3 regions of the Kitasatospora sp. NPDC048715 genome follow, and region 3 is predicted to be linked to each of the others. Evidence: riboswitches for the same ligand, from Rfam matches in the RefSeq annotation. Region 3 holds a riboswitch; each other region holds the start of a gene.
The links. A riboswitch is a leader RNA that binds a small molecule or an ion and turns the genes downstream of it on or off. The one in region 3 is predicted to bind cyclic di-AMP.
Positions count from the first base shown of each region.

Region 1: linked by a shared signal. The riboswitch ahead of ACGFSC_RS33405 (LysM peptidoglycan-binding domain-containing M23 family metallopeptidase) and the one ahead of ACGFSC_RS34640 (M23 family metallopeptidase) in region 3 are both predicted to bind cyclic di-AMP.
Region 2: linked by a shared signal. The riboswitch ahead of ACGFSC_RS30395 (NlpC/P60 family protein) and the one ahead of ACGFSC_RS34640 (M23 family metallopeptidase) in region 3 are both predicted to bind cyclic di-AMP.

Region 1 is NZ_JBICVH010000020.1:202,813-206,074, forward strand. Features, by position in the region: gene ACGFSC_RS33400 (APC family permease) at 1-344, opposite strand, end outside; gene ACGFSC_RS33405 (LysM peptidoglycan-binding domain-containing M23 family metallopeptidase) at 732-1,724, opposite strand; cyclic di-AMP (ydaO/yuaA leader) riboswitch at 1,727-1,927, opposite strand; gene ACGFSC_RS33410 (MFS transporter) at 2,219-3,262, shown strand, end outside.
Region 2 is NZ_JBICVH010000018.1:61,521-64,782, forward strand. Features, by position in the region: gene ACGFSC_RS30390 (NlpC/P60 family protein) at 1-210, opposite strand, end outside; gene ACGFSC_RS30395 (NlpC/P60 family protein) at 450-1,586, opposite strand; cyclic di-AMP (ydaO/yuaA leader) riboswitch at 1,597-1,750, opposite strand; gene ACGFSC_RS30400 (NlpC/P60 family protein) at 2,089-3,126, opposite strand.
Region 3 is NZ_JBICVH010000021.1:213,542-216,803, forward strand. Features, by position in the region: gene ACGFSC_RS34630 (alpha/beta hydrolase) at 1-496, opposite strand, end outside; gene ACGFSC_RS34635 (YiaA/YiaB family inner membrane protein) at 638-928, opposite strand; cyclic di-AMP (ydaO/yuaA leader) riboswitch at 1,138-1,296, shown strand; gene ACGFSC_RS34640 (M23 family metallopeptidase) at 1,309-2,157, shown strand; gene ACGFSC_RS34645 (hypothetical protein) at 2,301-3,176, opposite strand; gene ACGFSC_RS34650 (GNAT family protein) at 3,219-3,262, shown strand, end outside.

The DNA of each region.
Region 1 (3,262 bases), on a different contig from region 3:
AGCCCCGAGGCCATCCCGACCACCCGGCCCAGCCCGTGCGAGACGTAGCCGTAGAACGCGCCGGCCGCGGTGATGTGCCGGGCCATCGCCACGTACCCGACCGAGAACACCGTCAGCACCACGGTCGCCACGACGTACGCGGCGGGCGCGCCGGCGCCGTTGCCCTGCCCGACGATGATCGGCAGGTTGCCCGTCATCGCGGTGATCGGGGCGGCGGTGGCGAGCGCCATGAACACCACGCCGACCAGGCCGACCGAGTCCGCCTTCAGCCGGTCGACGCCGCCCGTACCCGGCCGCTCCCGCCCGGCCTTCTCCCCCGCCACGTCCCCGCTCCGGACCGCCATCCGGCCTCCTCGCCTCCCGGACCCGCCCGACCGCCGGACCGGCCGGACGCTGACCGTCCGACAGCATGGCGCGCCGGAGCAGCCCCGCGATCGGGCCGACGGCCCTCCGGAGCAGTCGGGTTGACGCCGCGTTCGACCGGTCGAACGACGCTCCGGAACCCGCCGGACGGCCGGGGCACGACCGGACGGGCCCGGAAACGGCAGCGGCCGGCCCGGCCGTACGAGGAGGTCCTCGTGCGGCCGGGCCGGCCTGGGCGTGTCCCGCGCCCATGTCCGCCGTGCGGCGATCACCCGGTCGAGCGGTCACCCGACATGACCATCCCGGAGGATCGATTCGCCCCGCAGCAGCGGTGGTTCCGAAAACCCTCGGGGCTCAGCGGCCCCGGGTCAGAGCGCGACGCCGTGCGCGCGCAGGTAGGCGACCGGGTTGATGTCCGAGCCGTACTCCGAGCCGTTGCGGATCTCGAAGTGCAGGTGCGGGCCGGTCACGTTGCCGGTGGCGCCGGAGAGGCCGATCTGCTGGCCGGCGGTGACGGCCTGACCGATCCTCACGCCGATCGAGGAGAGGTGCGCGTACTCGGCGTAGTGGCCGTCGGCGAGCTTGATCTCGACCTCGTTGCCGTAGGCGCCGCCGTTGCCGGCCTTGACCACGACGCCGTTGGCGACGGCGCGCAGCGGGGTGCCGGTGGAGGCGACGAAGTCCTGGCCGGTGTGGTGGCCGGAGGCCCACATCGAGCCGGCCACGCCGTAGGCGGTGCCGAGCCTCGGGTTGGCCAGCGGGGCGACGAAGCCGGAGGTGGCGGCGGCGACCGGAGTGGCGGTCACGACCGCAGCCGGAGCGGCGACCTGCAGCTGGGTCTGGAGCTGGGCGGACGGCTTGGCGGCCTCGGTCTTCACCTGGACCTGGGCCTGCGGCTTGGCGGCCTGGGTCGCCTGGGCGGCCGGCTGGGCGGGCTTCGCCGGGGCGGCCGGCTTGGCCGGGGCGGCGTCGGCGGCCGGCGCGGCGGCGTGGCCCGACAGCGCGAGCTGCTGGCCCGGGAAGATCAGGTTCGGGTCGGCACCGACGACCGAGCGGTTCTGCTCGTACAGCGCGCGCCAGCCGCCCTCGACGTTCTTGGCGTCGGCGATCTTGGACAGGGTGTCTCCGCTGACGACGCGGTAGCTCTCCTGCGCGGCCGGGGTGGCCGGGGCAGCGGCCGGCGCGGCCGGCTTGGCGTCCGTGGAGGCGGCGGCCTGCGCGGCCGGGGCGGCCGGAACAGTGTGGGCCTGGGCGCTCACCGCGGTGACGAGCGGGAGGGCGAAGGAGACACCGGTGACGGCGGTCGCGATGCCGATTCGGGCGGCGCGGGGCAGGGCGATACGACGAGCCTGAGCAGGCATGGAATTTTCCTCTCCGACGCCTGCGAGGTGAGCTGTCGGGTTCGGGCTGGAGTTGCCCGGCCGCATGCGCGGCTTCACCCCTAGCCGGTCCTGGACGCCCGCGCCCTGAGGCGCGAACTCCGGTCCGGCGACTTACCTGTGGGTCCCCCGCTCCTGCCGTACAGAGTTCGTTTCGAACCACCGGGCAGCGGCAGGACTCGGCGTTCCACCCGGTGGATCCGTCCGGACTGGCCGGGCGGTCGCTGAACTAAAACCCATCCGTTCGGGTGAAGCAATGTCGATCTCTTGAAAGGGCAACCATCTCCCCCGTTCCGGTGACCCTCCGCAGACCGGACCCCACGGTGCGTACACAACCCATTCACCCCCCGCCACTGATCCACGACCCTGCGCCGAGATCGGCGACGGAACGCAGCCACCCGTTCACGCACCGCCGACCGTCAACACACCCACCGGTGACCCTTGTCACGTGCGCCCCGGCAGCGCAGGATTCGCCCGTGGCCACCTCCGAGGCCGGCACCCTGCGCCTGGGCACCGCGCAGGGTCGCTGGGTACTACTGGCGACCGTGCTCGGCTCCAGCATGGCGATGCTCGACGGCACCGTCGTGAACGTCGCCCTGCCCCGGATCGGCGCCGACCTCGGCGCCTCCCTGGCGTCCCTGCAATGGACTCTGAACGCCTATCTGCTCACCCTGGCGGGCCTGATCCTGCTCGGCGGCGCGCTCGGCGACCGGTACGGGCGGCGCAAGGTCTTCCTGATCGGCGTGGTCTGGTTCGCCATCGCCTCCGCGGCCTGCGCCGCGGCGCCGAACATCCACGTGCTGATCGCCGCCCGCGCCGTCCAGGGCATCGGCGGGGCGCTGCTCACCCCCGGCTCGCTCGCCATGCTCCAGGCCGTCTTCCACCCCGACGACCGCTCGGCCGCGGTCGGGCTCTGGTCCGGCCTCGGCGGGGTGTCCGCCGCGATCGGCCCCTTCCTCGGCGGCTGGCTGGTGGACGGCCCCGGCTGGCGCTGGATCTTCCTGCTGAACCTGCCGCTCGCCGCCGCCGTGATCGCGGTGACCACCCGGTCGGTGCCGGAGACCCGGGACGAGGCCGCCACCGGCCGCTTCGACGTGCTCGGCGCCGTGCTCGCCGCCCTCGCGCTCGGCGCGATCACCTACGCGCTGACTGCGGCCGGCGAGGGCCTGTCCCCGGCGGTCTGGGTCAGCGGGGTGATCGGGGTGGCGCTCGGCGTCGCCTTCGTGGCCGTCGAGCGCCGCGCCCCCGAACCGATGCTGCCGCTCGGGCTGTTCTCCTCCCGGCTGTTCACCGCGGTGAACCTGGTCACCCTGTGCGTGTACGCGGCGTTCAGCGGGGTCTTCTTCCTGCTGGTGGTGCAGCTCCAGATCGTGTCCGGGTTCTCGCCGCTGGTGTCGGGCTTCGCCCTGGTGCCGATCACCGTGCTGATGCTGGCGCTGTCCGCGCGCGCCGGGCGCCTCGGCAAACGGATCGGCCCGCGCGTCCCGCTGACCGTCGGCCCCCTGCTGTGCGCCGCCGGG
Region 2 (3,262 bases), on a different contig from region 3:
CTCCTGCGCCGCGTTGGCCTTCTCGGACGCCTGCTCGGCCTCGTCGTACAGCTGTTCCACCTGCGTCTTGACGTCCTGGCGGTCGCCCGGGTCGGGGCTGCCGGGGGCGGCCTGGGCGCTGCCTCCGGCGGCCACACCCAGGGCGGTGGCGGCGGCCGCGGTCAGCACCAGCGCCCGGGCGAGCAGTTGGGAACGGCGGTGCACGGGCATGGCGGCAGCGGCTCCAATCCTGCGGCGCGGCTCCCGCCGCCGCACCGGGACGGGCGGCCGTCGAGCGGGAGTCCGGTGGCAGACGTTAGCGAGTCAGGGCAAGCGAGTCCAAACCCCTGCCAACCCGAATATTCAGGCTGTTGTCGGACATTTGATCGGCCCTCGGGAAAAGCCGCAGGAAAAACCGCAGGCCCGGCCTCCCCTGGGGGAGGCCGGGCCTGGAAGCGTCCGAGCGGTGATCAGACCCGCACGATGGAGGCCAGCGGCATGTTGGTGACGGCCTCGTAGCGCACCGACGCGCCCGGCTTGGGCGCGTGCAGCACCTGGCCGTTGCCCGCGTAGATGCCGACGTGGTGGGCGTCGGTGTAGAAGATCAGCAGGTCGCCGGGCTGGGCCTGGGAGATGTCCGAGCCGATCCGGGTGCCGGCCGAGGCCTGCGCCTGCGAGGTGCGCGGCAGCGACACGCCCGCCTGGTTGAACGCCCAGACCATCAGACCGGAGCAGTCGAAGGAGCCCGGGCCGGTGGCGCCCCAGACGTACGGGCTGCCGATCTTGGAGGCGGCGGCCGAGAGCGCGGCGGCACCGCGCGAGCTGCCCGGGGCCACCTTCACCGGGGAGGAGGCGGTCGAGCCGGCCGAGGCGGTCGAGCCGGCCGCGAGGTCGCCGCGGCTGTTGTCGCGGGAGGCGCGGTCGGCCTGCTGCTGCTGGGCCTGGGCGGCGTCGGCCTTGGCCTTGGCGTCGGCCGCGGCCTTCTCCTCGGCCTGGCGCAGCGCCTGGCGCTCCTGCTCGGTCAGCGTGTTGAGCAGGTCCTGGGCCGCCTTCAGCTTGCCCTGGACCTCCTCCTTGGAGGCCTTCAGCTGCTGGGTGGTCGACTCCAGCTCGGCGAGCTTGCCCTGGGCCTCGTTGCGGTCCTGGTCGAGCTTGCGCTGCTGCTCCTGGAGCTCCTTCAGCTGACCCTTCTGGGTGCTGCCGGCCTGGTTCAGCGCGTCGGCCTGGCTGAGGAAGGTGTCCGGGCTGGAGGAGAACATCAGCTGGACGGTCGGGGATATGCCCCCGTTGCGGTACTGCTCGCCGGCGATCTCGGCCAGGCCGCCCTGGAGCTCGGTGACCTGGGCCTGCTGACGGGCCACCTGGTCCTGCATGCCGGAGACCTGCTTCTCCAGCTCCTGCTGCTTGGCCTGGGCCGCGTTGTAGTTCTCGGTCGCGATCTCGGCCTGCTCGTTGAGCTGGTCGACCTGCCCCTTGACCTGTTCCTTGGTCGGCTGCGGGTCGGCGTGGGCGCCTTGCGCGGAGAGGACGACGGCTGCCGCGGCGACACCGGTCAGGATCGAGACCCGGGCGCGGCCTGCGGGCTTGGGACGACGATGGGACGCCACGAAGGCGGACTCCTTCTTCCTACGTCCGCCTACCGGGTGAGCTGACGGGTTCGGGCCGGAAGCATGCCCTACGACGCCTCACGGCCGTTCCATCGGCCGACCTGGCGTCGATTCACCCCGGAGGAACGTGGTTCCCCGGCTCCGCTCCGCAGCGCCCCCAAAACACTGGGCTCCCCTGTCGGGCAGTCGCTTCGACCTGCCCCGCTGCCTCACGAACTCGACGGTAACCACCGCCGCCACCCTGGCTGGGCGATCGACAGTGCGGTGGTTCAGGGCACGACCCTAGTAACTGAACCGTGATCGGTTCAAATCCTTGTCAGAAAAAAGACCAAAGATTTCCCAAGTTCTTCTGTGAAAATGACCGATGGTGACCACTGGCACACAGATGGCTGATCAGTTCTCAGCATGTGGTCGCGAAGGGACGGAAAGCCGAACGCCACCCCCGAACGAGGGGTGGCGCTTTTCACAGCCCCCGGAAGGGCCCCGCGGGCGTGTCGGGCCGTCAGACCCGGCGGATCGTGTTGATCGACATCGCGTCGGCCTTCATCACCTTCACCACGTCACCGGTGTGCGGCGCGTGGACCACCATGCCGTTGCCGATGTACATCCCGACGTGGTGCATGTCGTTGCCGTAGACCACCAGGTCGCCCGGCTGGGCCTGGTCCAGCGAGGGCACCCGGGTGCCGTAGTGGCCCTGCTCCTGCGAGGTGCGCGGCAGCGAGACGCCCGCCTGCCCGTACGCCCAGACCATCAGGCCCGAGCAGTCGAAGGTGGTCGAGCCGGTGGCGCCCCACACGTACGGCGAGCCCTGCTTGCTCATCGCCTTGGCCATCGCCACGGCCGCGTAGCCGCTGGCCGGCGGCAGGCTGCTGAGGTCGACCCGGTCGCTGCCGCGCGAGGCGCGGTCGTCCTGCGCCTGCTGGGCCTTCAGCGCGGCGCGGTCGGTGGCGCTCAGCGAGTTCAGCAGGTCCTGGGCGGCCTTCAGCTTGGTGTTGACGTCCGCCTTGGCCTGGTTCAGGTCCTTGGTGGTGGTGTCCAGCGAGGCGAGCACGGCGGAGGCCTCGACCTTCTCCTGGTCCAGCCGGCGCTGCTGGTCCAGCAGCCCCTTGAGCGCCTCGGCCTGGCTGCTGCTGGCCTGCTGGACGGTGGAGGCCTTCTCCAGGTAGCCGGACGGGTCGGAGGTGAGCATCAGCTGGACGGACGGGTCGATGCCGCCGGTGCGGTACTGCTCGCCCGCCACCTCGGCGAGGCCGCCCTGGAGCTGGGTCATCTGCTCCTGGCTGCGGGCCACCTGGTCCTGCAGCTGGTCGGCCTGCTTGCGCAGCTGGTCGGCCCGCTCCTTGGCGCCGTTGTACTTCTCCGCCGCCTGCTCCTGCTCCTCCTGGAGCTGGTCGATCTGCGCCTTGACGTCCGTTTTGTTCGGCTGCGGCGCGGCGTGCGCGGCCACCTGGGCGGAGAGGGCGACCGCGGTCGCAGCAGCAGCGGTGAGCACGGAGATCCGCGCGCGGCTCGGCTGCTTGGGACGGCGGTGGGAGGCCAAGGGTCCTGCTCCTTCTTCCAACGGACTCACCTGATGGGATGAGATTCCGGAAAATAGGTTTGACGCCAGACCCTAGTGAAGATCTATCCGTTTTGCCACTCCCCCGAAGGTGTGAACTCCGGTCCGCACACTGACG
Region 3 (3,262 bases):
CCATCCGGCGCAGGTAGAAGCCCCAGGAGGCCGGCCAGTGGACGAGGGCGGCGCCCATCAGGCCCATGACGCCGCGCATCAGGGCGCCCGGCGGCGGGTTCTCGACGAAGGCGTTGAGCAGGACGATCCCGGCGACCCGCTCGGGCGCGTCCCCGGCGGCCCTGACGACGGTCGCCCCGGTGTAGGAGTTCCCGGCGAGGACGGCGCGCTCGATGCCGAGGTGGTCGAGCAGGGCGAGGACGTCGCCGGCGATCGCGGCCGGGCCGTAGTCGTCCCACTCGACGGAGGACTCGCCGAAGCCCCGCAGGTCCACGGTGACGACGCGGTGGCCGGCGGCGACGAGCAGCGGGCGCAGGTGCCGGTAGGCGGCCCGGCTGTCGAGCATGCCCGGGAGCAGGACGACGGGGGTGCCGTCGCCCCGCCGGGTGTCGTCGAAGGCGATCCGGCCGCCGGGAACGGTCAGGTACTGGGTGCTCGGGGTGATGGTGCCGTTCATGGGGTCCTCCTCGGGCCGCCGGTGCGGGACATCGGCGTGCGGGCCGATAGCCATAAAGCTAAGGCTAATAGCCTTAGCTGTCAAGCGAACGGCCGGGTGAGGGGTGGAGCGGGAGGAGCGGGTGGAGAGAGGAAGGGGCGATCAGACTCCCTCCACCTTGAACGGGTCGTGCTCGCTGAGCAGCTTCTCCAGCCTGGCCTGGTCCACCCGGGTGACCATCTCGTTGGACTCCTGCCGGTCCCGGATCACCTTCGCCAGGGTGAACGCCGAGGTGACGGTGTAGAGGAGGCCGATCCCGAGGAAGGCCCTGGTCCACCCGCCGACCGGCAGGTAGGCGATCCCGACGGCGAGGGCGACGCCCGACAGGGCGAAGGAGAGGACGGCCTGGATGTGGTACGCGGCCGTGGTGCGGGTCTGCATCGATGTGCTCATGGCGCCAGGATGTGGCCGCCCGGCCGGGGCGCACATGAGTAGGAGTACTCAGATGGGGCCGTGCGCGAGGGGGGTGTTCGCCGGTGTCGTTCGTTGACGTCCGATCACTTTGCCCTAGGCTGCTCCGAACGGATGGCTTGGAATCAGAGCCTCCTAGGATTAACGTTTGATAACGCAGCGCGGTTGTCAACGCCGTACCCAGACGGCACCGTGCGCCGTCGCCTAATCCCGCCGACCCGCCTCCGGGCAGGTCAGGGAGCCGGGGAACCATGTTCCTTGGGGTGAATCGGCGGGGCTCCGGCCCAGCCGTAGGAGACCTTCCTGCTCCGAACCCGTCAGCTAACCCGGTAGGCGCGAAGGAAGGAAAGGAGCGCGCCTCCGTGGCGTCGACGCACACCCCGGCACACCCGGCCGGCTTCGCAGCCGGTACCCAGCTCCTCGACCACCCCGGCACGGACGGCCCCGAGGCCTTCGGCCCGGAGGACTTCCCCGCGGAGGTCGAGACCAACCGCCACCGGATGCCGCGTCAGACCCGCGGAGCCTCCCCACTGCTCGGCGTCACCGCCGTCGCCGCCACCCTGGGCGCCACCGGCTTCGCCTCGGCGACCCCGGCCGCCGCCCCCGCCGTCGAGGCCCCGGACGAGACCCCGGTCGCCCTCTCCGCCGACCCCGGCCTCGCGCTCGCCGCCCGCATCCAGCACCAGGCCGACAGCCAGCGCACCGCCGCCGAGGAGACCGCCCGGCTCCAGGCCGCGCAGGAGGCGGAGGCCAAGGCCGTCGCCAAGGAGGCCGAGGCCAAGCGCGCCGCCGAGGAGGCCGAGCGGGTCAAGGCCGCCGCCCTCACCCTCCCGGTGAAGGACTACCGGCTCTCCGCCCACTACGGCCAGAGCGCCCGCTACTGGGCCAACCTGCACACCGGCCTGGACTTCGCCGCCGACACCGGCACCCCGGTCTACGCGCTCGGCCAGGGCACCATCACCTCGGCCGGCTGGGCCGGCTCGTACGGCTACCGGATCGTCGAGACCCTGCCCGACGGCACCGAGATCTGGTACTGCCACCTCTCCTCGATCACCAAGGGCTCCGGCAAGGTCGCCCCCGGCCAGCAGATCGGCAAGGTCGGCGCGACCGGCAACGTCACCGGGCCGCACCTGCACATGGAGGTCCGCCCCGGCGGCGGCGCCCCGGTCGACCCGGAGCCCTGGCTCCAGCAGCGCGGCCTCAACCCCTGACCCGCGCGAGAAACCCGACGCACCCGCGAGAAACCCGACGCACCCGCGAGAGGCCCGCGCACCCGCGCGAGAGAACCCGACGCGCACGCGAGAAGGCCCCGGCCCGGAGCAGCCGCTCCGGGCCGGGGCCTTCGTGCGAGGTCTCACTCCTCGGCGGGCAGCTGCGCCAGGTACGCCTCGATCTCCTCCTGGCCCGGCTCCGGCGCCAGCTCCGGGAACTCCGTCACCAGCAGCCGGGGCAGTCCCGGCACCGTCCACCCGCCGAACAGGTCGAGCGCCGCGTCGACCGCCGCCTCCTCGAACTGCCCGAAGTCCCCGGCCAGTTCGTCCGGCATCGGCCGCCCCTGCGCGGTCAGCTCGGCCAGGTTGCGGTAGCTGCGCCGCATCAGGCCCTGCTCCAGCAGCCGCCGGGCGCCGTCGGTGGCCATGCCGACCGACAGCACCCGGCCCGGGCCCCAGCCCTGTTCGTCCGGCTCGTCCAGCCAGCCGGCCGGCACCAGCGCCTCGTACGCGGCCAGCCGGTCCTCCTCCGCGAGCTCCGCGAAGCCGGCCAGCCAGTCCCGCACCGCCGCCCCGTCCGTGACGTCCACCCCGTACGCGTGCAGCAGCACCGCGTACAGCCGGGGCCAGGTCACCAGGTCGGCGCGGCGCAGCAGCCCGGCCGCGACCTCGCCCTGCCACTCGGCCTCCTCGTGCAGCCGCTCCTGGCGCTTGGCGTTCAGCCGCCGGGCCGCCCGCTGGTGGTCGATCAGCAGCCGGACGGCGTCGCCGTAGGCGAGCGGGTCCTCCTCGGGTGCGGGTTGGACGTACAGGTGGAGCCGCTCGTACAGCAGGTGCTCCACCGCGTCGGAGGTCAGTTCCGGCCAGCCGTCGTGCATCCTGCCGTCGCCCAGCTCCAGCAGCGCCAGCACCGCGCGCAGCGGCGCCTCGGCCACCGGCGCGCGGTCCTGCCCGGCCGCCCAGGCGAGCAGGTCGGCGGCCTTGGTGCGGGGGGCGAGCCGCAGGTCTTCGTCGTTCATAGTCCGAACGGTAGCCGCCGGGCGGGGATAGGGTCGGCAGCCATGGTCCCCGTACGACTCACCGGCCCGCGACTGGCCGTCCGCGA